Regions from separate parts of the Pseudocitrobacter sp. CD920760 genome, predicted to be linked through region 3. Evidence: predicted binding sites of a transcription regulator. Region 3 holds the regulator's gene; each other region holds the start of a gene.
What was found. Region 3 encodes LexA, which represses DNA repair genes until DNA is damaged. Its sites were predicted from a motif close to TNCTGTATGTACATACAGNA; they were not measured.
Positions count from the first base shown of each region.

Region 1: a site for LexA is predicted at 2,701-2,720, ahead of dinG (ATP-dependent DNA helicase DinG). Genes of this name have one in related genera too.
Region 2: a site for LexA is predicted at 2,026-2,045, ahead of umuD (translesion error-prone DNA polymerase V autoproteolytic subunit). Genes of this name have one in related genera too.
Region 4: a site for LexA is predicted at 4,193-4,212, ahead of sulA (SOS-induced cell division inhibitor SulA). Genes of this name have one in related genera too.

Region 1 is NZ_CM173490.1:1,650,698-1,657,814, reverse strand. It holds gene ybiB (DNA-binding protein YbiB) at 1-510, opposite strand, end outside; gene dinG (ATP-dependent DNA helicase DinG) at 542-2,686, opposite strand; gene rhlE (ATP-dependent RNA helicase RhlE) at 2,836-4,227, opposite strand; gene cecR (transcriptional regulator CecR) at 4,488-5,165, shown strand; gene hlyD (secretion protein HlyD) at 5,162-6,154, shown strand; gene AC1MKH_RS07535 (ATP-binding cassette domain-containing protein) at 6,147-7,117, shown strand, end outside.
Region 2 is NZ_JBWXSY010000002.1:54,305-61,421, reverse strand. It holds gene AC1MKH_RS25275 (thermonuclease family protein) at 1-439, opposite strand, end outside; gene AC1MKH_RS25270 (hypothetical protein) at 495-752, shown strand; gene AC1MKH_RS25265 (hypothetical protein) at 757-1,017, shown strand; gene AC1MKH_RS25260 (hypothetical protein) at 1,100-1,516, shown strand; gene AC1MKH_RS25255 (hypothetical protein) at 1,559-1,780, opposite strand; gene umuD (translesion error-prone DNA polymerase V autoproteolytic subunit) at 2,060-2,428, shown strand; gene umuC (translesion error-prone DNA polymerase V subunit UmuC) at 2,415-3,677, shown strand; gene AC1MKH_RS25240 (H-NS family histone-like protein) at 3,822-4,232, opposite strand; gene AC1MKH_RS25235 (hypothetical protein) at 4,229-4,675, opposite strand; gene AC1MKH_RS25230 (transglycosylase SLT domain-containing protein) at 4,807-5,523, shown strand; gene AC1MKH_RS25225 (hypothetical protein) at 5,520-5,891, shown strand; gene AC1MKH_RS25220 (hypothetical protein) at 5,888-6,184, shown strand; gene AC1MKH_RS25215 (restriction endonuclease) at 6,184-6,714, shown strand; gene AC1MKH_RS25210 (hypothetical protein) at 6,737-7,108, shown strand; gene AC1MKH_RS25205 (conjugal transfer protein TraP) at 7,105-7,117, shown strand, end outside.
Region 3 is NZ_CM173490.1:298,455-305,571, reverse strand. It holds gene AC1MKH_RS01405 (conjugal transfer protein TraF) at 1-896, opposite strand, end outside; gene zur (zinc uptake transcriptional repressor Zur) at 1,195-1,710, shown strand; gene AC1MKH_RS01395 (CsbD family protein) at 1,788-1,997, opposite strand; gene dinF (MATE family efflux transporter DinF) at 2,135-3,463, opposite strand; gene lexA (transcriptional repressor LexA) at 3,532-4,140, opposite strand; gene AC1MKH_RS01380 (diacylglycerol kinase) at 4,250-4,618, opposite strand; gene plsB (glycerol-3-phosphate 1-O-acyltransferase PlsB) at 4,749-7,117, shown strand, end outside.
Region 4 is NZ_CM173490.1:1,884,172-1,891,288, forward strand. It holds gene AC1MKH_RS08545 (Lon protease family protein) at 1-1,557, opposite strand, end outside; gene matP (macrodomain Ter protein MatP) at 1,741-2,193, shown strand; gene ompA (porin OmpA) at 2,261-3,310, opposite strand; gene sulA (SOS-induced cell division inhibitor SulA) at 3,662-4,171, opposite strand; gene AC1MKH_RS08565 (TfoX/Sxy family DNA transformation protein) at 4,380-5,003, shown strand; gene yccS (YccS family putative transporter) at 5,000-7,117, opposite strand, start outside.

The DNA.
Region 1 (7,117 bases), 1.4 Mb from region 3:
AGAAAGCTGTTTTTCCAGCGACGGACACAGCGCGCCAACCGGGATATACACCGGCTGATGGCCATCAAGTTTAGCCTGCGCCTGCCCGGCATGGCGGGTAGGTTCAATGCCCAGCAATTCAAAAATGGTTTCGCTGATAACCCGGGTCGGGTCTTCGCTCACCCCGTGTACCACCACCGGGAAGCCAATTTTGTGCAGCAGAATAGCCAGCAGAGGCGTCAGGTTGGCCTGCTTACGCGCGCCGTTATAGCTTGGAATGACAATCGGCATCGGTTTACCCACCGGCGGCTTAAGGCGCAGAGTGTGCTGCTGCATCGCCTCATAGAAGCCCAGCATCTCTGCCTCACCTTCCCCTTTAATGCGCAGCGCAATCAGGATGCCGCCCATTTCGAGATCCGGCACATCGCCATTCAGCATGTGGGTATAGAGACTTCGGGCGGTGTCCTGATCGAGGTCGCGGGCATGGTTTTTACCCCGGCCAATCTCTTTAATCACATTGCGTAAATCCATCAGATGCTCCTTGTCCGGTGTCGCGTGCCGATTAGCGTTTTTTGCGACGGGTCGTTTTGGCTTTGCTTTTTACTTTAACATCGGGCACCGGGGGTTGCTCAATAGGAAATACCGGTAGCGCATTTAACAGGCGCGGGCCGTAGTTTTTGGTCAACAAACGCTTATCGTATATCACCACTTCGCCCCAGCAGCCGTGGCTACGGATTAGTCGCCCCACCTGCTGAATCAGGTTAAACGACGCGCTGGGCAGGCTTTGCACTTCAAACGGATAACGGTTCAGGCTTTTCAGCCATTCGCCTTCGGTAATCACCACCGGGCTATCGATGGGCGGGAAGGCGATTTTATGAATATGCACCTGGCTTAGCAGCTCACCTTTTAAATCGAGCCCTTCTGCAAATGATTGTAGCCCGACCAGCACGCTGCGCTCGCCATTTTCGACGCGTTTACGGTGGTGTTCCACCAGCCGATAACGCGGTTGGTCGCCCTGCACCAACAGCAAAAGGCGCAAATCGGTCACGTGCTCCAGAAAACGTTGCATCGCGCGGTTGCTGGCGAACAGCACCAGCATGCCTTTATGTTTTTTACTTTCCAGCTCCTGGCGGAAATAGGCCGCCATTTCAGCAATGTGCAGCTCTTCGTTTTCCATCAACGGCTCGTAGCGCATTTTCGGAATCACGATTTTGCCCTGCTCAACGTGATTAAAAGGCGAATCGAGCGCCACAAAGCGGTCGCCCGCTTTCTCTTTCAGCCCGCTCATCTCCTGCAAACGCGAGAAGCTGTTGAGAGACCGCAGCGTCGCAGAGGTGACCACAATGTGCGGCACGCTGCGCCACAGCAGGCGTTCCAGCTGATCGCTGACGCGGATACCCACGCAGTTAAACCACAGATGCATCTGACCATCACGCGTGTCGCGCGTCGCCCACTTAGAGACCGGTGCGCCGGAGGCCTGCGCCAGCGACGCCAGACGCCAGAGCTTGCTTTGCGCCTCAAACATCCCCAGTGCACGGTTCATTTGCAGGATAACGCGATGCAAACGCACGATATCGTGCGAACCAGTTTTCTCGCTGAGATCGTTTAAAAACAGTTCCGCCAGCCCACGCAGCATCTCGGTGAGTTTTGCCAGCCGCTGGACAATTTCCATGATCTCCTCCGGTAGCTCGCCCATCGCAAAGCGGTGTTCCGCTTCCTGGGTCGCCGGAAGATATAAATTCAGAATGTTATTGAGTGAGGCAATCAGCTCGTAAAGTTCTTCACAGTGAGCAGTCAAACGCTCCGGGATAGCCAGCGGCGGCGTGGTTTTCGGGCGAAACTGCTCCATGCAGGTCGCCACCAGCTTGACGAAAAGATCGAGTTGCAGGCGATACCAGGGCGCGGTAATTTCCGCGCTCATCTCCAGCGCATCGCGTGCGACATCCGGCAGATGATGGCCTTCATCCAGCACCAGCAACAGGTTTTTTGGCTCCGGCAGCACCGCTTCGCTTTCCATCGCCGCCATGACCAGCGCATGGTTTGCCACCACCACTTCCGCTTCCTGGATCTCGCGCCGCGCGACGAAGAACGGGCACTCGCGATAATAGAGGCAGTTGCGGTTAAGGCAGCTTGCTTTATCGGTGCTCAGACGTCGCCACAAATCATCGTTAATCGCGATATCCGTGTGATCGCGCAGGCCGTCCCATTTATAGCTGTCGAGGTCGGCCTTCAGTTTCGCGCAACGCTTCTGCTCTTCCTGATTGTTCGGCGTAAGGTCGTCATCCAGAAACGCGAGCAGATCCTGCTGATTGGGCTCGGTACTCGCCAACCCGTTGAGGTTACGCGGGCAAACGTAGCGCCCGCGCCCAAAGGCGGCGGTAAACTTAAGGTCGGGGATAATTTTGCGCAGTAGCGGGAGATCTTTACTGTAGATCTGATCCTGCAACGCGACGTTGGCGGTACTGACCACCAGCGTTTTTTGCTCTTCCCTGGCAATGGCAATGCCGGGAATGAGATAAGAAAGGGTCTTCCCGACGCCGGTCGGCGCTTCGATAGCCAGATGCCGCCCCTCTTCCCCGGCGAGCGTTTTTGCCACGTCAGCAATCATCTGCCGCTGCGGCGCGCGGGGAATAAAGTCCGGGATCTGTTCCTGAAGCGCCTTATACCAGGCGGCGATTTGCGCTTTCAGCGCAGCGGTCAATGCCATGAGAAAACCTGAAATACTGTATAAACAGCCACTATTGTGGCACTTTCTTACGCGGGCAGCAAAAAATAAAGCCTGGCTTGCGGCCAGGCTTCAGAAATTGGCTTCAAGGCAGAGGCGCTACGCTCATCCGCCCTGCAAGGCGTGAATCGCTATTGCGCAGCAGACGGTTTACGCGGGCGGCGGCGACGCTGTTGTTCACCTGCCGGTTTGGCATCGCCAATGCGGCGAGACTGTTTCGGTTTAGCGTCAGATTTCGGCGCGCCACCTTCGCTGCGGCGTGGCTGTTGCTGACCACGGCCCTGGCTTTGGCCCTGCCCTTGCGGACGACCACCTTGCCCACGACCGCCGCCGTTGCCGCCGCGCTGCTGGCGGCCGTTCTGGATTGGTTCCGCTTTGATGGACGGATCTGGTTCGTAGCCCGGCAGTGCAATACGCGGGATCTCTTTTTTCAGCAGTTTTTCGATATCACGCAGCAGTTTGTGTTCATCAACACAAACCAGCGACAGCGCTTCACCGGTTGCCGCCGCACGGCCGGTACGGCCAATACGGTGCACGTAATCTTCCGGTACGTTTGGCAGTTCGTAGTTAACTACGTGCGGGAGTTCTTCGATGTCCAGGCCACGCGCGGCGATGTCGGTTGCCACCAGCACGCGGATATCGCCGGATTTAAAATCAGCCAGCGCACGGGTACGCGCGCCCTGCGATTTATTACCGTGAATAGCCGCACTGCGAATGCCGTCTTTATTTAGCTGTTCTGCCAGGTGGTTTGCACCGTGTTTGGTACGGGTAAAGACCAGCACCTGACGCCAGTCGCCCTGGCCAATCATCTGTGACAGCAGTTCCCGTTTACGTTTCTTATCAACGAAATGCACGTGCTGCGTCACCTGCTCGGAGGCAGTGTTGCGGCGCGCAACTTCGATTTCCAGCGGGTTATGCAGCAGCTTTTCCGCCAGCGCTTTAATGTCGTCGGAGAACGTCGCAGAGAACAGCAGGTTCTGACGCTTGGCCGGCAGTTTTGCCAGCACGCGGCGGATATCGTGGATAAAGCCCATGTCGAGCATACGGTCCGCTTCATCCAGCACCAGAATTTCGATGCCATCGAGTTTTACCGCGTTTTGATGTTCGAGGTCCAGCAGACGTCCCGGCGTTGCCACCAGCACATCGACGCCACCGCGCAGCTTCATCATCTGCGGATTGATACTCACGCCGCCAAATACCACCAGCGAACGAATGTTCAGATACTGGCTGTATTCACGCACGTTTTCGCCAATTTGCGCAGCGAGTTCACGGGTTGGCGTGAGGATCAGCGCGCGCACCGGGCGACGGCCCTTTGCATGCGGCTGAGTGGTAATCAGATGCTGCAACAGCGGCAACGTAAAGCCTGCTGTTTTACCGGTGCCGGTTTGGGCGCTGGCCATCAGGTCACGGCCCTGTAATACCGCAGGAATTGCTTGCTGCTGAATGGGGGTGGGTTCGCGATAGCCAAGCTCAACAATGGCACGCAAAATTTCAGGGCTAAGCCCCAGGGAATCAAAAGACATAATTACTCCACACCCACCCCGACCGCATGCGGTGTAGTTTTCGAGGGGATTACAAACCAGATAATGACAAAAACCACAATGTCATGAAGGGCCGGAGTGTAGCAGCTTTTGTGACCTGGCGCATAAAATATCTCGCCAGCCAGGTGGCCTGCGAGGCGGTGAATATTCTGTGTTTTCGCCGTTTTTTGCGTATGTGACTGGACAAGCTCAAAATTCGGACATAATGTTAATCAATCGATTGATTAATTTTCTGTAACGCGATGAATACGACTCCCATCACTACCAAAGGCGAACAGGCCAAAAGCCAGCTCATCGCCGCCGCACTCGCTCAGTTTGGCGAGTATGGGCTGCATGCCACCACCCGCGATATCGCGGCGCAGGCCGGGCAGAACATTGCGGCGATAACCTACTACTTCGGCTCAAAGGACGACTTATACCTCGCCTGTGCCCAGTGGATTGCTGATTTTATCGGCGAGAACTTCCGCCCGCACGTGCAGGCCGCCGAGGCGCTTTTCGCCCAGCCGGAGCCCGATAAAACCGCCATTCATGAACTGATTTTGCGTGCCTGCAAGAACATGATTCTGCTGCTGACCCAGGACGATACGGTCAACCTTAGTAAGTTTATTTCACGTGAACAGTTCTCGCCCACCGCCGCCTATCAACATATTCACGATCGGGTGATTGCGCCGATGCATACGCATCTTACGCATCTGATTGCCGCCTATACCGGGCGCGATCCGCACGACACGCAAACCATCCTGCACACGCACGCCCTGCTCGGTGAAATCCTCGCGTTCCGTCTGGGACGCGAGACCATTTTACTGCGCGCCGGATGGGCCCGTTTTGATGACGAGAAAGCGGAACAGATTTTCCAGGTGGTGAGCTGCCACATCGATTTCATTTTGCAGGGACTAACGCAAAGGAGCCTGAAACAATGAAGAAACCGGTCATTATTGCACTGGTGCTGGTGCTAATTGTTGCCGCCATTAGCGGAACCTGGTGGTATCAGAGCCGCCAGGACAACGGGCTGACGCTCTACGGCAACGTGGATATTCGCACCGTCAATATGAGTTTCCGCGTCGGTGGCCGTTTACAGTCATTAACCGTGGATGAAGGCGATGCCATTAAAGCCGGGCAAACGCTGGGACAGCTCGATAAAGCGCCCTATGAAAATGCGCTAATGCAGGCGAAAGCCAACGTCTCAACCGCCCAGGCACAATATGACCTGATGATGGCGGGTTATCGGGCTGAAGAGATTGCCCAGGCCGCCGCCGCCGTGAAACAGGCGCAGGCCGCCTATGACTACGCGCAGAACTTTTACGCGCGTCAGCAAGGATTGTGGAAAAGCCGCACGATTTCCGCCAACGATCTGGAAAATGCGCGTTCCTCGCGTGATCAGGCGCTGGCAACGCTGAAATCGACGCAGGATAAACTGAGCCAGTACCGCGCCGGGAATCGTCCGCAGGAAATTGCCCAGGCGAAAGCCAATCTTGAACAGGCGCAGGCGCAGCTGGCGCAATCGACGCTCGACTTGCACGACACCACCCTGGTGGCACCGTCGGACGGCACGTTGCTTACCCGCGCGGTAGAACCCGGCAGCATGCTCAATGCGGGCAGCACCGCCCTCACCCTTTCGCTGACGCGCCCAGTGTGGGTTCGCGCTTATGTTGACGAAAAGAATCTGAATCAGGCCCAGCCGGGACGGGAAATTTTGCTCTATACCGACGGTCGCCCGGATAAGCCGTATCACGGCAAAATCGGCTTCGTATCGCCCACCGCAGAATTTACGCCGAAAACCGTTGAGACACCGGATCTGCGTACCGACCTGGTTTATCGCCTGCGTATTATCGTCACTGATGCCGACGATACTCTACGTCAGGGTATGCCTGTCACCCTGAAATTCAGCGATGAGTCGCGCCATGAGTGAAGAGATCATCCAGCTCGACGGGCTGGTGAAACGCTTCGCCGGTATGGATAAACCCGCCGTCGCGCCGCTGAACTGTACCATCCACTCTGGTTATGTTACCGGGCTGGTGGGGCCGGACGGCGCGGGGAAAACCACCCTGATGCGTATGCTGGCGGGCCTGCTGAAGCCCGACGAAGGAACGGCTTCTGTTCTGGGGCTCGATCCTATCGAAAACGACAGCGAGCTGCACAGCATGCTGGGCTACATGCCGCAAAAATTTGGCCTGTACGAAGATTTAACGGTGATGGAGAACCTCAATCTTTATGCCGACCTGCGCAGCGTTACCGGTGACGCGCGACAGAAAACCTTCGCGCGTCTGCTGGAGTTCACCGCGCTGGGGCCGTTTACCGGGCGGCTGGCGGGGAAGCTCTCCGGCGGGATGAAGCAAAAACTGGGGCTCGCCTGTACGCTGGTGGGCGAACCGAAAGTGTTGTTGCTCGATGAACCGGGCGTGGGCGTTGACCCCATCTCGCGCCGCGAACTGTGGCAGATGGTGCACGAACTGGCGGGTGACGGGATGCTGATTTTGTGGAGCACCTCCTACCTCGATGAAGCCGAGCAATGCCGCGACGTGCTGCTGATGAACGAAGGCGAATTGCTCTATCAGGGCGAGCCGACGGCGCTCACCAAAACCATGGCCGGACGCAGTTTCCTGATGAGCAGCCCGGCGGAAAACAACCGCCGTCTGTTACAGCGCGCGCTGAAATTACCCCAGGTGAGCGATGGAATGATTCAGGGGCGCTCGGTGCGGGTGATCCTCAAAAAAGAGGCCACCGCCGACGATATTCGCCACGCACCGGAAATGCCAGAAATCGAGATTAACGAAACCACGCCACGCTTTGAGGATGCCTTTATCGACCTGCTGGGCGGTGCGGGAACCTCGGAATCGCCGCTGGGCGCCATTCTACATACGGTTGAGGGTTC
Region 2 (7,117 bases), on a different replicon from region 3:
GTTCATAGCGAAGGTATGCAGGCTCAGTGGCCTGGCCCTGATAACGATAAACCCACGCCATGCCAGAATATACCTGCGTAGCGTTAATATCACGGCCATCGAGCATCAGGGTAGCCAGTAATCGCCCATACCTGTCCTGTTTATCACCCACTGCCAGCACCCTTTTTCCGGCCACCATTTCCGTCAGCACCTGTTTGGATCGCTGTCCATAAGGCTGCATCTTTTCGGGAGCATCAATCCCGTTCAGCCTGACGCGAGTGGTAACACCTTCTGCCATGATCTCCACGGTATCACCATCCAGCACCCGCACCACCTTTCCACTGATATCAGCCAGCGCAGCGAGAGGCAGGCACAACATTATCAGGGGGGCTGTCATCAACACATATTTCATTTTTCCACTCTGGACATATAACAGATAAGTGTTAGTATCATGATACATATTTATATCATGTCAAGATTTATCCACTTAGTGAACTACACAGGAGTAAATAAACATGGCTACCTTGACCAAAGAAGAAAAAGCATGGGTAAAGAAACTCAACACCATGCTGGCAAACTGTCCGTCCAGTCGTATCGGCTTCGCGACTACCGGTGATTGTGAGGTGACTCTTTTTGACGTTACACGTTACAGCGACATTTGCGATGCCGTAGAAAACGGCGGCGGCGAGTTTATCCCTAATGCTGAGAAACTGGGTGCGGCATTTGATGAGCACCTGCATTTCCCGAACCAGGTTGAAAGTACGGCGGGTTAACGCGATGGCGATTTTTATTTCCTTACGTTGTGAATTGCGGGGAGAAGGACGCTCCAGTTTTACCAATACCCGATGCTGGTCAGATGATAATGACGATCCGTTTGTCATGGCCGCAGATACCAAACGCAGTGCCAGTGACTGTATGAATGACCTGTTCAGCGATGCGAAAGACGCAGGCTGGCGAAAGGTTAATGGTGGCTGGGTCTGTCCGAACTGCATTAAACATACTGCCGCTCAGACCGATATCAGTACGCATGAGGCATGACCGGCATGCCACAACCGGTACATCAGTGCGTTTTTTTCGGTATCAGTCAGCAATCAATGCAATTTTGATGAAAGGATAAAACATGACCGTATTTAAGAATTTCCGTGAACTAGTTCAACCAGGCTGGCGCATGGAAGCCCTCGGAATGGCCGTGATAACGGGTTACTTCACTACCCTGTTTTATACTGAAGGAGGCGTGCTGGATGCCCCTCTTTTTATACAGTTAAACATGCTACTGGTAATGGGGCTGGCGGCGTGTCTGACGGCCAGCATGATCCGGTATTTCCGAAAGGGACAGGAAAGCGGCAAAAGTGACTTCTTCATGGTAAGCGCCCTTATAGCCGTCATTCATGGCGCTTACTTTGCGATAAGTAGCGCAACATTCAATGCTTTCACCGCGCATTCACCCCGGACGTCATCTACCCTTCTGTCGGATATCTATCAGTACGCCTACTTTGCTTTTGCGCTATATGCCTTTTACCGTGCAGGTCGCCGGTAATTTGCTTATCGTTCTGCCGAGAGTATCGGCAGAACTGAATACCTATAGCCTGGAATCCTGTCGCCAGCCGCCAATACTGTGATGCAAATTCCGCTTGAGTTTATCAATCGAAGAATATAACTCCCCGTATCCTGGGTTATCGTCACCGATAATCTGTGTCCATTGTTCATCAAGCGCTTCCAGTTTTCGCGCCAGCGATTCCAGTTGCGCCAGGTGTTTTCTGGCAAGCTGGGTTTCTTCTTTGAAGGTATTCCTGTGGTTCAAAACACACCTTTTAAGCAGTAGTAATAAGAATGATTTTAACAGTAATTTGCATTAAGTAACATTCGGATAATCAGATTAATCCGACAACGAAAGGTAACGCTAAATCACGCCAGACTTTCGATATTTGCGCATGCGCAAAGTCTTGCCTCCCTCTTGACCGCGAACGCAGAACTAGAATTAACCGAAAATCAGCAGCTTCTTTGCGGGTTGCCTCAGTGAGCTTGAAATCATTCGCCATACAAATATACTGTACATATAAACAGTTTAATGGTGCTTATTATGAATATGGGTTCATTTCCATCACCTTCTGAAGGTAGCGAAGACGCTCCGCTGGATCTGCATGCCTATTGTGTCAAGCGCCCTGCCAGCACGTACTTTCTTCGCTGCAACGGGGTTTCTTTAATAGATGGAGGGATCGCGCCGCAAGATTTACTTGTGGTGGATTGCTCAGTCAAACCTACACACGGGGCAATTGTCATCGCCAGAGTAGACGGTGAATTGATGGTGAAACGTCTGCAATTACGGCCCTCTCCGGCTTTAGTGTCGATGAACCCTGATTTGCCGGTGATCGCTCTGGCTACCGATATGCTGGAGATATTTGGCGTGGTGACGTTCAGCATCCGGGATCATCTTCATGTATCTTCATAGCGACGTGAATGCGTTCTATTGCAGTGTGGAGCAGGTCTTCAGACCTGACCTGGCCGGGAAGCCGGTTGCTGTACTCTCGAACAACGATTCTGCGATTGTGGCGCTTAACAGCGCGGCGAAAGCCCTGGATTTAAAAAGGGGGCAACCCCTTTTCGAAGTGCTTCCTCAAATCCACCGACATAAGGTGCATCTGTTCTCGTCTAACTACACCCTTTATGCAGAATTTTCTTCAAGATTTCATAGTGTTGTAGGGGAAAGTATGCCCCGCAGCGAAACGTACAGCATTGACGAAATTTTTGGTTCTCTCACTGGTTTCAGCCCTCAGTTTGATTACGAGATATTTGGCCGGGAACTGCGACAGAAGGTTTATCAGCAAACATCACTGACCTGCGGTATCGGCATTGCTCCTACAAAAACTCTTTGCAAAGCTGCAACCGCAGCCGCCAAAAAATACACAAAAACGCGGGGGGTGGTAGTGCTGGATGATCCTCACCGACGCGACCGTTTGCTGGCGCTAATGGACGTCAGCGATGTCTGGGGGATTGGGAGTCGCCTGGCTGTACGGTTAAAGACGGTTGGCATCAAGACCGCGCTTGAGCTTGCTCAGGCTGATACCCGCTTTATCCGTCGCCTGATGGGTGTCGTTGTAGAGCGCACAGTGCGAGAATTACGCGGAGAACCCTGTTTCGCTCTTGATGACAATCCCCCTTCCCGACAGCAAATTGTCGTGTCCCGTTCCTTTGGTGAACGCATCACCAGACTGGAGGATATGCAGCAGGCCATCTGTGCCTTTAGTTGCCGCGCCGGTGAAAAACTTCGCCGGAATAAAACCTATGCCAGCAGCATCACAGTATTTATGCAGAGCAGTCGTCATCAGCGATACACGCCTTATTTTTCCGCTATCAGGACGATCCCCCTCCCGGCGACTCAGGACTCACGGGAGCTTGTCTGCGCCGCCAGACAAGCATTAGCGTTAATCTGGAAGCCAGGTATTCAGTATGCAAAAGCCGGTGTCATGCTGGGTGATTTAGGTGATGGCCGTGAACAACTCGACTTGTTCAGCCATCACACACCAGGGAAAAATAATCTGGCGCTGATGCAATTGATGGACGCATTAAACCAGAAGCAGCGTGGCACGTTATTTCTTGCCGGGGAAGGGATACAACGCAGGTACAAGATGAAGCAACAATGGCTTTCACCCTGCTATACAACGCAATGGAAGGATTTACCGGTGGCATGGCTGAAATGACTGTACCTGCCTCACATCAATTTTGCGCATGCGCAAATGACCGTCAGGCCGTAGTGCTGGAGTCTGGGGGAAAAACCCCGTCAGAGATGGCGGGGCGGGAAAGATAAACTTAACTGCGTTGTTCCCTCAAGCGCTACAAACTACTCAATCCTCATTTGCTTCATACTGTTTCAGGCCGTCTTTTCCTTCACGATCAATTATCTCCTTGAGCACACGCGGGTACTTCCCTACCCCTTTGTAATGGATAAGTTGCCCGTTAACACGGTAGCTCTGCACCGGCCCAACTGAGGGGCGCTTTTTAGCCTTGATCAGTTCATCGGGCGCAATACCATCCTGCTTCAGTAAAGACAGGTGACGCTGGATTTTAGACAACCGTTCCTTTTCGTCCAAACTATCCTGTTCCTGCTGGTTGATTCGGGTTTCCAGCACGGAAGTCAGATCGGCGCGAATGATGCTCAGTTCACGCAAATCCATTTTTTTAAACAACGATGACCGGCGGGGAACACTTCTCAGAAACTGAATGACTTCAGCCACGGTAGGGATATTTTTCTTCATTTGCGTGTCCGTTTTCCGCTGTTACTGATTTGAGTGTAAGGAGCAAACCCCGCATCCGTCAGCACAAAGTAATCCAGATCGCTCATCTGAAATGATTTCTCAGCCGTGGTGCTGTACCAGACAAATCCTTCCTTCAGGTCTTCATCATCGACATTCACGATCAGGCTGAACGGCTCCTGATCAGGACAGGCTTTTTCGCGGCCATACAATGGGGAATACAGCCCGGAAAGGGTGATCACCTTATCACGATTTTCCTTGTAGGTACTTTTTGCCCGGTAAATTGCCGAGTGCTTAAAATCAGTGATATCAGAAAGTTTGATTTTAAATACAACGTACTTAACAAGCACCTCAATTAAGGGGGCGCTGGTCTTACTTAAAAGCGACATTGTTTGCGCTATTACCTTAGCTTTCCTCTTGTTAAGTAAGCTAATTTTATCACTCATGCACAATCACCCCTTAATTAAATTAATTAATGATTGCACAAAATATCGAATTTCACAATCAGCCATTATTTGAATTATAACAGATACGTGATACATTTTTGTATCATAGTAATTAGATTGAGGATGGTTGATTGAAATCACTAAAACTGCTGTCTCTAGTTCTGCTGTCGCTGTCAGGTACACCGGCCATCGCATCAGAAAGCACAACATCTGCGGCTGTGGGGGAAATCTCCGTCATTGCAACAGATGTTAAAGCCACTACCGGTGCGCCGGTGTTGACCAGGGATGCTCTGTTTGAACGGCTGACACATCAGGAAAGTCGCGGTAATCAGTTTGGTCGTAATGGTCTGCCGCTAACATCACCAAAGGGGGCTGTTGGTGTCGCCCAGATTATGCCGGAAACTGCGCCCGAAGCGTCAAGACTTGCAGGGCTTGCCTGGGATCACTGGCGATACCGGAATGATGCAACGTATAACCTGGCTCTTGGAAAGGCATATCTGGATTCACAACTGGATCGATATGATGGCAATCACATCCTCGCTCTTGCTGCCTACAATGCCGGGCCAGGCCGGGTTGACCAGTGGCTAAAGCGGTTTGGCGATCCCCGCAGTGGTGAGATATCTAACGATGATTTTATTCGCCTTATCCCGTTCAGAGAAACGCAGGAATACGTTGCCACCATCCTGAATGGCGCTCCCGCAAAATATGCCTACGCCCCATCCCGGAACAAACCGGGCACGACCGCAGGGCAAAAATTTGAATTTAAAGATGCTCATCCGGGCTTTACGTTCTCTGTCGCCGTAAGCAATTCCTTTGATTCTCATGCAAAACTGGTCGGTGGCTTATGACACATTACCTTTTCACCATACTGATGGCTGTTCTGGCGCTGGCTTACTATCTGTGTCTAATGCCAGAACCTCACCTGTTGCCGGATAACCTGGCTATTTTCTGCGTGTTACCGGCGTTTATCGCACTGCACATCGCCCTGCGACACATCGTTACCAGTAATGCCCTGCACGTTGGCCTGCTGATCATCAGCGCTGCATTTTTTTCGTTTTACAAAACATTCAGCGACGGAACGCCCTTTTTATATGCACTGATTGCAATCCACAGTCTGACTCTGATTGCGACTTTCTTCACCCTCCCAGTGTCCAGTACCGACGTCGTTCAGGCTCCCGCCACTGACACTGATAAACAGGATGAAGACGAAAAATGACAGGGAAGCTCGTTGGCGCATTGCTGCTCGGACTGGGCCTGATAGCCATTCTTCTGCTGGCCGGGATCAGTAAACGTCCGTCACGCACCTCTACTCAAGCACCGGTTCGCAAATATCGCCTTTCACACGAATATGAAAATAAAGGCTTTTCCGAAAAGGGGCAGAGCGAAGGGATGCTCGATATCCCTGCGACTGCCAACAAGACAGACGTCCATCATTCCAGCCACGGAACGGACTCATTGCAAACATCACTATCTGACACCGATTCCTCCACTCCCGGAGATAACTTTTGATGAGTAATACCTCCCTGCTTGCAGTTGCTGCCGTGTTTATCTTTCTTGTCCTGTACCCGCTGCTATTTGGCAAAAAAAACCGTCACCAGAAAAAGCGTGAATCCGCTGAGCGGATTATTAGCAAAGTGGCTGAGCTACAGCATCCGGGGCAGAAAATCGCCTACCTGCGCAAAGTTGATCCCTACGCATTTGAGGAACTGATTCTGACGTTGCTACAGCGTAAAGGGTTTGTGATTGCCCGAAATGAACGATACAGCGGGGATGGTGGTATCGATGGCCGGTTCCAACATCAAAACCGACTGTGGCTTGTCCAGGCTAAACGCTACTCAGGACGCATCCGCGCTGAACACGTTAGCGCATTTGCCGATGTGCTGAACCAGGCACAATGTGACGGTATTTTCGTACACACCGGCAGCACTCCTTCCTCCGTTCGCGCCGCCGTCAATGCAGGCTCGGCCCGGCGAATTGAAATCATTTCGGGCGACCGGCTGCTGGCGCTTTTTGATTCGACGCTGAAACTCACGTTCTGATACCCCTGTTAAGGATCACACCATGTTTATTCGTAAAGCCCGGCACAACCAAATCTGTGAAGAACTTCGTAACCACATCATCATGCAAGACTGGAAGTTTGAGCGTTTTGAACTTTCCTATGATGGCGGTGGTGGGCCATATAAACGCATCCTAGAATGTCGAGAGGTTGCACAGTCTGTTTCCGCATTGCCTGGCGACGAACGCCGTGTTGTGCTGCATCGTCTGGCATATATCGATGCCTGGTTAAATCGCCTTATTCCTCTCATGACTGAAGGAATGAAGCCCCGCGATAAGGAAGCATGGGATCGAGCACTGAGGGATATTCCCGCTGAACGGGTTTATGGCGATGCCTGGCATTATTGTCAGGTTGCGACCAGAGGGGATTCAGTATGAAAGTTAATC
Region 3 (7,117 bases):
CAGTTCTCGCCAAAGTCAGCCGCAATACCGGCATCGACGTTAAAGCCGGTATCATCGTTGCGGTAGCGGCTGCTGTTCCAGTCACTGCTGTCATAGTTGTAGATAGAGGTGGTGTAGTTATAGAGCCAGGTTTTTTGCAGCTTTGGCGTGATGCCGACCGAAACGGGCACATCGCCCAGCTCAAATTGCCGCGCCACCGCGACGCCGTAGTCAGAGACAATCGCCACGCGCCCTGAAGCTGTTGAATTAAGGTGTTTGGTGATTTCATCCGAGCCCCCCACCACGGCTTTTCCGGCCTCAGTAATCGCCGTCGTCTGGCTGCCTTCAATTCCTCTCAGGTAATCAATATCACCTTGATCGATAGCGGAACTCACCCGCCCATGGGCATAGGCTTTGGTGACAAACGCCACCGACAGCACGTCGTTTGGAATGCTGACGGCAATCCCTGCCCCTCCGCTGGCGCGCGCGGTTTTGCCCTTCAGATAATCCAGCTCGCTGGCCAGATCGCCTGCCGCGCCCTGAAACTGCCCTAACGTACCCTGTGGGTCGAGCAGAATATCCTGCAAAGTTAGGTCATTAAGTACGCCGCGATAGTTATTAACTTTGTCATTAATCTCGTCGATTTCATCCTGAAGATTGTCTTTATCGGTAATTTGCGCACCCACGGCAGGAAGAATCACCGTAATGTCATCGTCCGGTTTGGCTTTCGCCAACAGCGCGGGGTTAATCAGCACGCCGCTCCCGTAATTTGCCGACGCCACGCCGGTGCCCCCCATCGCATCATTTCGCGCTTCTGACCAGGTGTTGGCGGCATGCGCCTGATTTGCCATAAACAAAGATGCCGTAAGCGGGAGAATCGTGTTTCTAATGTTTTTTTTCACAGTTATTCCGTTCATTTGCAGGTGAATACGCCCCATACCCATGAAGCATAAGGGTGAACTATTGCTGTGAATGCGTTGAATTAAGAGGAAAAAACACAGGATATGTCAGGATTATTGGCAATTTATAATTATGATTAACGTCAGCTTTATTTATAGATGAGGTCAAAAGCGCTTCCCAGCTTTTCTCGCGTTGTCGGCAAGAAATGGCGATGTTTAGGATTTACCTCAGGTTGGCGATTATTCAGGCACTCGGTGTTTTTGCCATAACATGGTAAAGTAGAGGTCTATTTCCCCCGTAGCGCGAGGACGCAAAATGGATAAGACCACTTCGCAAGATATGTTGGCGCAGGCTGAAAAGCTGTGTGCGCAGCGCGGCGTGCGCCTGACTCCACAGCGTCTGGAAGTGCTACGTCTGTTGAGCCTGCAACAGGGTGCCATCAGCGCGTACGATCTTCTCGATCTATTACGCGTGAAAGAGCCGCAGGCTAAGCCGCCTACCGTTTATCGCGCGCTGGAATTCTTACTCGAGCAAGGGTTTGTGCATAAGGTGGAATCCACCAACAGCTATGTGCTGTGCCATCTTTTTGATCAACCTACGCATACATCGGCGATGTTTATCTGCGATCGCTGCGGCGTGGTGAAGGAAGAGTGTGCGGAAGGCGTGGAAGATATTATGCATATGGTCGCGGCACGAATGGGCTTTGCGTTACGCCATAATGTGATTGAAGCACACGGTCTGTGCGCAGAATGTGTGGAAGTAGAGGCATGCAGTTCACACGGGCATTGCCACCACGACCACACCATTCAGATCAAGAAAAAGGCACGGTAATTCGAGGGTTGGCACATCCTTGTACCAGCGGGTAGAAACGCTTATTGAGGGGAGTTAAGCGTTACGCATCAGCGAGATTACCAACGGTAATCATTACGGGTTTCCCAATCGCTGACTTCTTTCTCAGCCTGATCTTTGGCATATCCATAACGTTCCTGGATTTTACCGACCAGCTGATCGCGTTTACCTTCGATAACGGTCATGTCATCGTCGGTCAGTTTGCCCCATTTCTCTTTCGCTTTACCTTTGAACTGTTTCCAGTTACCGCTGAGTTCGTCTTTGTTCATCATCAGCTCCTTATCATTCGATCATGGATGAGATATCACTTCGTCCTTCGGCGTTCATTTCTGCTGAACGTGATAATAAGTGTAGAAGAGGATATCGCTGACGATTCACTATTCAGAATCTTTAACCATCCACGCCGTTATGTCTGCGGCGAAAACCAGGTGCCTTTTTCCCAGTGACGACGCCAGATAACCGCCAGCGACAGGCCACGCAGCGCAAGGAATACCGCCAGTGCCAGCCATAAACCATGGTTGCCTAATACCGGCACCGTCAGCAGCGTTAAGGCGAACCCGGCGGCAGCCACGGCCATGCTGTTACGCATTTCCGCACCCCGTGTCGCACCAATAAACATGCCATCCAGCAGATAACACCAGACACCGATTACCGGCAAGACTGCCTGCCAGAGCACATAGCGATCGGCAAGCTGCTGCAACGACGGCAGTGACGTCAACATTGCCACGATATGGCTACCTGCCAGGGCGTACACCAGCGCAAACGCCAGCGCCACAATGCCTGCCTGTCGGCAGGCCGCGCGCCAGACCTGCTGTAACTGGCTATCATCACGCGCGCCATAAGCCTGCCCGGAGTGCGCTTCCACAGCATAGGCAAAGCCATCCAGCGCATAGGCGGTGAAGGTAAGCATGGTCATCAGTACCGCATTGACCGCCACCACATCGCTGCCCAGCCGCGCGCCAAATACGGTTAATGCGCCAAAGCAGAGCTGAAGCAGTAACGAGCGCAGCATAATGTCGCGATTGAGCGCCAGCAGGCTGCGCATATTTCCGCGCCAGGCCGTCTTCAGCATTTCAGATGTAATACCGCGTAGCACCAGCACCTTACGCGCCATCAGCAGGCCAATTAACATCGTGGCATATTCGGCAATCACCGTCGCCAGCGCCGCCCCCTGCACGTTCATATGCAGGCCCATCACCAGCCACAGATCGAGAACGATGTTCAGGACGTTGCCGACGATCAGCAAAATTACCGGTGCACGCGCGTACTGAACGCCGAGCAACCAGCCCAGCAACACCAGGTTGGCCAGCGAGGCGGGCGCGCTTAACCAGCGAATTTCAAGGAAGCGCCGCGCCTGCTCCAGCACCGCATCGCTGCCGCCGACAACGGTGAGCGCCAGATTAATCAGCGGACCTTTGAACAGTACGATAAGTAACCCTGCCCCCAGCGCCAGCAGCAGCGGTTGCACCAGCGCACGGGCAAGCCGAAGGGGATCTTTCGCGCCGAAGGCCTGCGCAGTTAAGCCGGTGGTACTCATACGTAAAAAGAGCAGCAGCATAAACAGGAAGCTGGTTGCCGTTGCGCCAATCGCCACGCCGCCGAGATAGACCGCGCTATCCAGATGACCAATCACCGCCGTATCCACCAGCCCCAGTAAGGGAACCGTGATATTGGAGAAAATCATGGGGAGGGCGAGACGCCATAATGCCTTGTCGGCAGCCGTGAAGAGCGACATGGTTAGGAACCTGAACAGAAAAGAGAACGAACAACGGCGCATGATGCGCCGTTGTTATCGGGAGAGGATTACAGCCATTCGCCGTTGCGGATCACGCCAACGGCCAGCCCTTCAATGGAGAAGTTCTGACGGCGAAGATCGACGACAATCGGGGAAAACTCGCTGTTTTCCGGCAACAGTTCAACGACGTTGCCCTGTTTTTTCAGGCGTTTTACCGTCACTTCTTCGTCGATACGCGCAACAACCACCTGACCGTTACGCACGTCCTGGGTTTTGTGCACCGCGAGCAGGTCGCCGTCCATAATGCCGATATCTTTCATCGACATGCCGCTAACCCGCAGCAGGAAGTCAGCGTTTGGTTTGAACAGTGAAGGATCGACCTGATAGTGACCTTCAATGTGCTGCTGTGCCAGCAGCGGCTCACCGGCGGCAACGCGGCCAATCAGCGGCAGGCCGGTTTCTTCTTCCACCAGCAGACGAATGCCGCGCGAGGCGCCCGAAACAATTTCAATGACGCCTTTACGCGCCAGTGCTTTCAGATGCTCTTCCGCCGCATTCGGGGAACGGAACCCCAGGCGCTGAGCAATTTCCGCACGCGTTGGCGGCATGCCCGTTTGGCTGATGTGATCCCGGATGAGATCAAACACCTCTTGCTGCCTGGTCGTTAACGCTTTCATTCCGCCCCCTGGGTGTATATACAGTTATGCTGTGAGTATATACAGTTAACGGCTATTTTGGAACCGCAAAACACACAAAATACAGGAGTTTTCGCAGATTATGCGAGGCTCAGTGGAAATGCGACCACAGCAGCACGCCCCAGGTCATCACCGCGACGAAAATCGCCAGCAATACCGCCGCAGAACCCATATCTTTCGCCCGCCCGGAGAGTTCGTGATATTCAGAACCAATGCGGTCAACCACCGCTTCCAGCGCACTATTGAGAATTTCCACTATCATCACCAGAAGGACGGAGCTTATCAGCAAGACGCGGGTAATGGCGTCAACGTCCAGCCAGCAAGCGATGATAATGGCCACAACCGAGGCGACCCCTTCCTGGCGGAACGCGGCTTCGTTTACCCACGCCGCGCGAAAACCTTTCCAGGAATAACCAGCCGCTTTGATAATTCGGGTGAGTCCAGTGGTATTATTGGCCATCAAATAGAACCTTTTAGCGTTATACGCATCAATGACAGTAGCTGTTATCGGCGGTAGAACAGAAATCCTGCTGACTTTCTGATATTCTTGCCGCGCATTTGCATGATTAACCAGAGGCTTTACATCGTTTATGTCCGGTTGGCCACGAATTTACTACAAATTACTGAATTTACCATTAAGCATACTGGTAAAAAGCAAGTCTATTCCGGCAGAGCCTGCCCAGGAATTGGGGCTCGATACGTCGCGCCCGATCATGTACGTCCTGCCTTATAACTCTAAGGCCGACTTACTGACCTTGCGCGCCCAGTGCCTGGCGCACGATCTCCCAGACCCGCTTGAGCCGCTGGAGATCGACGGCACCTTACTGCCCCGCTATGTGTTTATCCATGGCGGCCCGCGCGTGTTCACCTATTACACGCCGAAAGAAGAGTCTATCAAGCTGTTCCACGACTATCTCGATCTGCATCGCAGCAATCCGAATCTGGACGTGCAGATGGTGCCGGTGTCGGTGATGTTTGGTCGTCGTCCGGGGCGCGAGAAAGGCGAGGTGAACCCGCCGCTGCGCATGCTGAACGGCATCCAGAAATTCTTCGCCGTCTCCTGGCTCGGCCGCGACAGCTTTGTGCGTTTCTCGCCGTCCGTCTCGTTGCGCCGCATGGCCGATGAACACGGTACCGATAAAATTATCGCGCAAAAACTGGCGCGCGTGGCGCGTATGCACTTTGCCCGCCAGCGTCTGGCCGCGGTAGGCCCGCGCCTGCCAGCGCGTCAGGATCTCTTCAACAAGCTGCTCGCCTCGCGCGCGATTGCCAAAGCGGTTGAAGATGAAGCGCGCAGCAAAAAAATCTCTCATGAAAAAGCACAGCAAAACGCCATCGCGCTGATGGAAGAGATTGCTGCCAACTTCTCCTACGAGATGATTCGCCTGACGGACCGCATTCTGGGCTTCACCTGGAACCGTCTCTATCAGGGTATCAACGTGCACAACGCCGAGCGCGTTCGCCAGCTGGCGCACGACGGCCACGAGATTGTGTATGTGCCGTGCCACCGTAGCCATATGGACTACCTGCTGCTCTCCTACGTGCTCTATCATCAGGGGCTGGTGCCGCCGCACATTGCTGCCGGTATCAACCTGAATTTCTGGCCAGCCGGCCCGATTTTCCGTCGCCTGGGCGCGTTCTTTATTCGCCGTACCTTTAAGGGCAACAAACTCTACTCCACCGTGTTCCGCGAATATCTCGGCGAGCTGTTCAGCCGGGGTTATTCCGTTGAATACTTTGTGGAAGGCGGGCGTTCCCGTACTGGCCGCTTGCTGGACCCGAAAACCGGCACCCTGTCGATGACCATTCAGGCGATGCTGCGCGGCGGTACGCGTCCTATCACACTGGTGCCGATTTACATCGGTTACGAGCACGTGATGGAAGTGGGCACGTACGCGAAAGAGCTGCGCGGTGCGACCAAAGAGAAAGAGAGCCTGCCGCAGATGCTCAAGGGCTTGAGCAAGCTGCGCAACCTGGGCCAGGGCTATGTGAACTTCGGCGAGCCGATTCCGCTGATGAACTACCTGAACCATCACGTACCGGAGTGGCGCGAATCTATCGATCCTATCGAAGCCATTCGTCCGGCCTGGCTGACGCCAACGGTGAACGGTATCGCCGCCGAACTGATGGTGCGCATTAACAACGCAGGTGCGGCGAACGCCATGAACCTGTGCTGTACCGCGCTGCTGGCGTCTCGTCAGCGTTCTCTGACCCGCGAGCAGTTAACTCAACAGTTGGACTGTTACCTGTCGCTGCTGCGCAATGCGCCGTATTCGCCGGATGCCACCACGCCAAACGTGACGGCCAGCGAGCTTATCGACCACGCGCTGCAGATGAACAAGTTCGAAGTCGAGAAAGACACTATCGGCGATATCATCATTCTGCCGCGCGAGCAGGCGGTGCTGATGACTTACTACCGCAACAACATCGCCCATATGCTGATCATGCCGTCGCTGCTGGCGACCATCATGACCCAGCATCGCCATGTTTCGCGCGCGGATGTGCAGAATATGGTTGAGGTGATCTACCCGATGCTGAAGGCCGAGCTGTTCCTGCGCTGGGAAAAAGCAGAGCTGGCGTCGGTGATTGATACGCTGGTTGACGAGATGGAACGCCAGGCGCTGATCACCCGTCAGGGCGATGAGCTGCATATTAATCCGTCCCACTCCCGCACCCTGCAACTGCTGGCCGCCGGTGCGCGTGAAACGCTGCAACGGTATGCCATTACGTTCTGGCTGCTGAGCGCCAACCCATCGATGAACCGTAGTACGCTGGAGAAAGAGAGCCGTACCGTGGCGCAACGTCTGTCGGTGCTGCACGGTATTAACTCGCCGGAGTTCTTTGACAAAGCGGTGTTCTCATCGCTGGTGCTGACGCTGCGTGATGAAGGCTATATCAGCGACAGCGGCGACGCCGAGCCGGAAGAAACGATGAAGGTTTACCAGATGATGGCGAACCT
Region 4 (7,117 bases), 1.6 Mb from region 3:
TTCCTGAACATCCATTGACAAACTCAAATGGCGCACGTTGGCGTTGGGAATAATCACGCCCTGTTTGCCGTTCAAGCCACGCTGTTGACAGATAGTAAAGAAGCCTTCGATTTTTTCATTTAGACCGCCAACCGGCTGCGCACGTCCAAACTGATCGACGGAACCGGTGATGGCGATGCTTTGATTGATAGGTACGCCGGAAAGGGCGCTTATCAAGGCACACAGCTCAGCCATGGACGCGCTATCGCCATCCACTTCGCTGTAGGACTGTTCAAAGGTTAACGATGCAGAGAACGGGATTTGCTGATCGAGTTCGAGTTCTGACATCAGAAACGCCTGCATGATCATCATGCCTTTAGCGTGAATATTGCCGCCAAGCTCGGCTTTGCGTTCGATATCCGTGAATTCGCCGTCACCGATGTGCACGACGCAGCTGATGCGAGAAGGTTCACCAAAGGCGCGTGGGTGGCCAGGGAATTCAATCACCGACAGGGCGTTAATCTGCCCGACACACTCACCTTCGGTTTCAATCAGAATCTGCTCAAGCAGGATCTCGTCCTGCATCCGTTCGGCCAGATAACCTTCGCGCCACTGACGCTGTTCGAGCATGGTTTTGAGCTGCTCGTCGCCAATGGTTTCACCTTCGCAGAACGGCGCAGTTTCGCGCAACTGGCGGCTAATCCACAGCGGACAAAGCGGCAGCGTTTCCTGATCGCCGGTGTAGCGAGCGCCTTCCTGAATCAGACGCGGCCAGGCATCGGCCGCGAGCATCGGCAGGTTTGCATCACGCGCGACCTGCTGAACCCACTGACACCACTGTTTTATGGTCTCTTCATCGGTGAGCTGCAAATTGTCTTCATACTCGCAGTAGAGCGATTTTTCAGCCAGTTCAGGTTCCATTTCCTGGAAATCGGCCAGCGCATCACGATCGCCAACCAGCATCACTTTCAGCGACAGCGGCATGGAAGGAATCGTGACGGGTAACGGTCGTGACTCATCAAAGGATAGCCACTCAAAACGCTGCTGGGTCACCTGCGATTTTAGACGCATCCACAGCAGGGGCTGAGCCAGTAATGCGCGCAGAGAGAGAATGAGTACGCCACCGTTGGCTTTGTGCACCAGACCAGGCTGAAGCGAAATATCGCCATTAAACTGACGCACGCAGCCGAACAGTTGCTCGGCTTCCACCCAATCGGCAAAAATGACCGGGCCAGAGCTCGCGAAATTATCATCCGGCGATGTTGCCGGAGCGACGCTGACCTGGCCTGCGGCGATGGTATAGTTCACGCCGGTCAGGAGAGACGCTGAATCGCCACGCAAGGCGAAGGTCGTGTTGTTAAGCAGTTGCAGGTACGCTTTTTCTTCTGGCGCTTTCACCAGTAAAAAGTCGCTGACGCCCTGAGGGTGCAGAAACTGCTCCAGAGCATAGTGCAAACGAGCCTGCAGCTCGCTGAATAAGGATTCATTAACTGACGAGATTTCAGGCAGTGTAAATAGCGCCTGGTACGCATCAGTCGCAGGGGCAAGGTCGCGCCGGGAAAGAGTATTTATGGTCAAAGTCGCTATTTTTAGTCAGATGTAAAGCGCGAGATTATACCTTATGCCGCAGGGAAGCTCACGGAGAATAGGGCGGTTATTCTGATATCGCCGACATTGTCTTCACACTCACTGATTTCTTCTCAGCACATTGGCAAAAAACTGATATCCTGAAAAGAGTTACACGGTCACCTTGGGATCGCAATGAAATATCAACAACTGGAAAATCTTGAGAGCGGGTGGAAGTGGAAGTACCTGGTGAAGAAGCACCGGGAAGGCGAACCGATCACCCGTTACATTGAAACCAGCGCCGCGCAGGAAGCGGTTGATCTCCTGCTGAAACTTGAGCATGAGCCGGTACAGGTGAATGAGTGGATTGCACAGAATATCAATCCCGGCCTGGTGAACCGCATGAAGCAGACGATTCGCGCGCGCCGCAAACGTCATTTTAACGCCGAGCATCAGCATACGCGTAAGAAGTCGATAGATCTGGAATTCGCTGTCTGGCAGCGTCTGGCAGGCCTGGCTCAGCGCCGCGGCAAAACGCTGTCAGAAACCATTGTGCAGCTGATTGAAGACGCGGAAAACAAAGAGAAATATGCCTCGAAGATGAGCACCCTGAAGCAGGATTTACAGGCGCTATTAGGCAAAGAATAAGCGTTTAAACCTTTTCTTCAGGCCAAAAAAAACCCCGCATCGCGGGGTTTTTTCATAAGACGATAACTTAAGCCTGCGGCTGAGCTACAACGTCTTTGATGCCTTTAACTTCGATCTCTACGCGACGATCCGGGGCCAGGCAGTCGATCAGTGCAGCGCGAGCTTTCACGTTGTCACAGGTGTTGCCGGTAACCGGGTTGGATTCGCCCATGCCACGTGCAGAGATTTTGTCAGAAGGAATACCTTTAGAGATCAGGTAATCAACAACGGACTGAGCACGTTTCTCGGACAGACCCTGGTTGTAAGCGTCAGAACCGATGCGGTCAGTGAAGCCCAGAACAACTACGGAACCGTCTTTCGGATCCAGGTTGCTCAGCTGGCTGTACATCTGATCCAGAGCCTGCTGGCCTTCTGGTTTCAGAGTTGCTTTGTTGAAGTTGAACAGAACGTCAGACTTCAGAGTGAAGTGTTTGGTCTGTACTTCTGGAGCCGGAGCCGGAGCCGGTGCAACTACTGGAGCTGCATCTTCCTGCTGGCCGAAACGGTAGGAAACACCTACGCTCAGCAGGCCGTTGTCCGGACGACCACCAACGGTGTTCGCGTCACCGATGTTGTTAGTCCACTGGTATTCCAGACGGGTAGCGATGTCACGGGTAACCGCGTATTCAACGCCGCCAGCGAATACTGGGGATACGCCAGTGTCGTGGTCTTTGAAGCCGGTGTTGTTTTTAGCGTCTGCACGCCAAACCATACCACCCAGACGAGTGTAGATGTCCAGATCGTCAGTGATTGGGTAACCCAGTTTAGCGGTCAGCTGAACGCCCTGAGCTTTGAAAGCACCGTTCTGCTCGCTGCCTTTGTACGGCATACGGCCTAACCAGTCATAACCCATTTCGAAACCAACGTACGGGTTAACCTGATAACCACCGAAGGCACCAGCGCCCAGTTGGCTTTCATGGGTCGGACCGTTGTTGTTGATCTGGTTGTTGCCGACATCGTGGAACTGAGACCAGCCCAGTTTAGCACCAGTATACCAGGTGTTATCTTTCGGAGCGGCCTGCGCTACGGTAGCGAAACCAGCCAGTGCCACTGCAATCGCGATAGCTGTCTTTTTCATTTTTTGCGCCTCGTTATCATCCAAAATTTGCCATGAAAATCTAAAAGACTCACGGTTAAATCCTTCACCGGGGGCGTGACTTATTAATTACTCAGCAGATCTCTGCGGCGTAAGCTGATCACCCCTGGCGATGTAAAGTCTACAACGTAGTTGGAAACTTACAAGTGTGAACTCCGTCAGGCATATGAAAAAAAAGGGGTTGTATACACAATATTTAACATTTACGGCTAGAATTTATGCGAGATAAAATTCTGAGAACCGCATCACACCAGCGTTCACAGGATTTCCAGCTCCTGAAACATGCCTGTAACGAGACTGCAAAAAAAATTCCAGGAAAATTCCTAATTTCTTTTAATGATACAAATTTGAGTGAATTTTTAGCCCATTCAGTTGTCCTGCTGGATGAGAGGACGAGTTAACCGGGCGCATGATAAACGCCATGGCGTTTCCTTCCTCGGCCGCACTCATCAACCGGGCATGTTCCTGCTCCGACAATTCTTCCGCCACCCAGGCGATAACCACACTATAGTTTCCTGTACGTAATGCGCGCTCCATGGAGTCGAGCATGTTGTACGAGGACATCTGGCGAAGCTGCATGACCTTGGACAATGGCAGACCGGAAGACTGAACCCACTGGCGGCTCAACTTTTGTTGCGGCGTGAGCCACAGCTGCCAGCGAGATTGCTGACCCAGCTGTTGCAATAAAGGCAGCAGCAGTAACTGCGCCATCATGGGCTGATCTTCACGATAAACCACTTCGCTCACCAGGGCAGGGGAGGCCTGTACAGGAGACGCGAATGCGCGATGCGTCGCAGGCACTGCCGCGACGGAAGAACGATTTACAACACCAGATGTATACATAGCTAATCCAACCTTGTGGGTTACTGTATGAATATACAGTACTACCCCTGTCACGAAAGATCAACCTCATTTTCTGAAAGCGACTCGCAAAATCGCACATCAAATTCACGCAATCCTTGCCGTGCTGGCGGAAGTTTCTTATGTTGCTCATTACTGGATCTATTAACGACTTTAATGCTCATAATTACATGATTAGTAAGGGATAATCATGAAAAAAATATCTTATAAACGGATTTATCAATCCCAGGAATACCTCGCACCGCTGGGCGTCGTGCGCTCCCGTTCGCTGTTTGGCGGTTATAGTCTTTCGGTTAACAACACCGTTTTCGCCATGGTCTCAGAAGGGGAACTTTATCTTCGGGCCTGTGAAGATACAGCGGTGTATCAACGCAAAGTGAAAACGCCACTTCTGACGCTTAAAAAGCGAGGCGGCCCGCTTCAACTTAACTATTTCCGCGTCGATGAGGCGCTATGGCAGAACCAAAAAATGTTGCTGCGATTAAGTAAGTATTCGTTAAAAGATGCGCAACGGGAGAAAAAAGGGCGTCTGGTATCGCAACGATTAAAGGATCTGCCAAATCTTTCCTTTCATATGGAACTGCTTATGGCGGAGGCCGGGATATGTAATGTGGCGGATTTGCAACGACTGGGCGCAAAAGACGCGTGGGCGAAATTACGCCGTCTGCGCGAGAATCTGAGCGTGGGGTTTATTTTATCGCTCGAAGGGGCGTTGACGGGCGTTCATGCCGCAGCTGTTCCGCTGCGGCGGCGCGATGAGTTGATTGACTGGGCAAGCGCGCTGAACATTCACACGCCCGCCCAGGTCGATTAGGCAAGAACGCGTTGCTGCAAACGGCAAATTTCCGGCAGCAGGGCAACGAGCAAGCCAATTTGTTGCAGAACCAACGGCTCTTTACTGTCCGGGCGTGGTTCAAGGTGGCGGATGCGTTCCGCCAGCCCGGTCAGCGCTTCCTGAACACGCTCTTCATCCGTTGGCAGGTGATGGAAAGCGTCATCGACATAGCACACGGCATCGTCCAGCAGCGCCAGAATATCCGGGTTAGTCAGCTTTTCACGGTGTGCGCCCAGTGCGGAGATATAGCTGGTGAGCGTATGGTTCAGGCACAGCAAACGGAATGCCGTTTCCCGCATCTCACTGGTGACCTTGGGTTCCGTCGACATGTTCGATACCACCGACGCCAGCTCAGCATCGCGGTTATGCGCGTCGCGGCGGGCGATGCGATAGGCAAGACGGTTATCGCGGCCCTGATGATACTGCTCAAGGATGGCATCCAGATAGCGGCAGTTGGCATCCACCGCGCGCGCCAGCACCCGTGGGAGGTTACGGAACTTCCAGTCCGGCCAGATGAAGCTGACGGCGAACCAGGCGATACCACAACCGATCAGCGTGTCGATAACGCGCGGCAGCGCCACCTCAAAGCCTTCGCCCAGCAGGTTGAAGCACAACAACACCAGCAGGGTAATGAACATGGTGGCGTGGGCGTACTGCACGTTACGGAAGGCGAAGAACAGCACCCCGGTTATCACAATCAGTGCCAGTTGCCCTTCCAGCGACGGCACCAGCAACAGAACCGGAATACCTAACGCCACGCCGACCAATGTACCGATAATACGCAATGCCAGACGGTGGCGCGTGGCGTTGTAGTTGGGCTGGCAAACAAACAGGCTGGTGAGCAAAATCCAGTAACCGTGGTTCAGGCCGGTAAACTGAATAAACGCATACCCTGCGCAAAGCACCAGCGACATTCTGACCGCATGACGGAACAGGGCGGAATCGGGAGACATATTCATGCTCAAACGCAGGCGAATATCGCTAAAGCCGTGCAGGCCGTCATCGGCGAGCAGGGTTTCCGTTTCGCTTTTCGCCTGAGCTTCCGCCTGTTCGGATTCGATGGTGGCCAGTTGCGCGTCAATCGCCCGCAGATTATTGAGCAGAAAACCCAACGCTTTCATCTGTTCTGGCGACGCGCCGCTCGCCCGAACGCGATCTAACGCGGCATCCAGATGGGTAAATGCCCGCTCAAAGCGGCTGTCATGCTGGTAAGGCGTACGTAGCAGAATCGCTTTCGACAGCTGCTGGCAAGCCTGCGCCTGCATAGACAGCAGACGCTGGAAGCGGAACATCACGTCGCTGTAGCGGAAGTTATCGCGCAACGTCTGATACTGGATATGCGAGGAACTGGCCCGCTCGTGGATATCCTGCGCCACAAAATAGTAGTGCAGCGTGCGACGCGTCCCGCGCTGGCCACGGTCGCCGCGCAGACGCGTCAGCAATGAGGTTTTGGTCTGGTTGAGCGTCGCCATTAGCTTGCCGTTTGCCAGCGCCAGTTCATACAGCGGAGCCTGGTTTTCGTCTTCAATATCCGGGTCGAACAGGCGTGATTTCAGTTCCAGATAATGTGCCAGCTGTTCATAGCTGCGCGCGATATTATCCTGCAACGGGCGGATCGGGAAAATCAGATGCCCGGTGAGAGTCAGCAGGTTATACCAGACGGCGCCGGCAATCAGCAGCATCGGTTGCTGATACCACTGGGAATAGAGGGAAACGCCCAGCATGGTATAGATGGCAATCAGCAACGCGCCAAAGGCTATTGTGGCGTAGCGTTGCCCCAGGCAACCTAACAGAATAAACCCGGTGGTCGATACCGTCAGCCCCAGCGCAAACAGCCACGGCCAGGGGAAGAGCAACTCGACGGAAGCGGAAGCAATAAAGAAGCAGATAAGCGTAATCACCAGATTACGCAGGCGTCCGGCTAAACGATCGTCAAGGTCGGTCAGCGCCGCCGCAACGACGCCGAGGGTTAACGGAATGGTCAGTTTTGAATCGCCTAGCCACCACGGCAGCGCCGTGGTGCCACACAGGGCGATAAAAATCCTGACGTTATAAAGCCATGCGCTGTTCCATGTATAGCGGCGTAGCAGGGG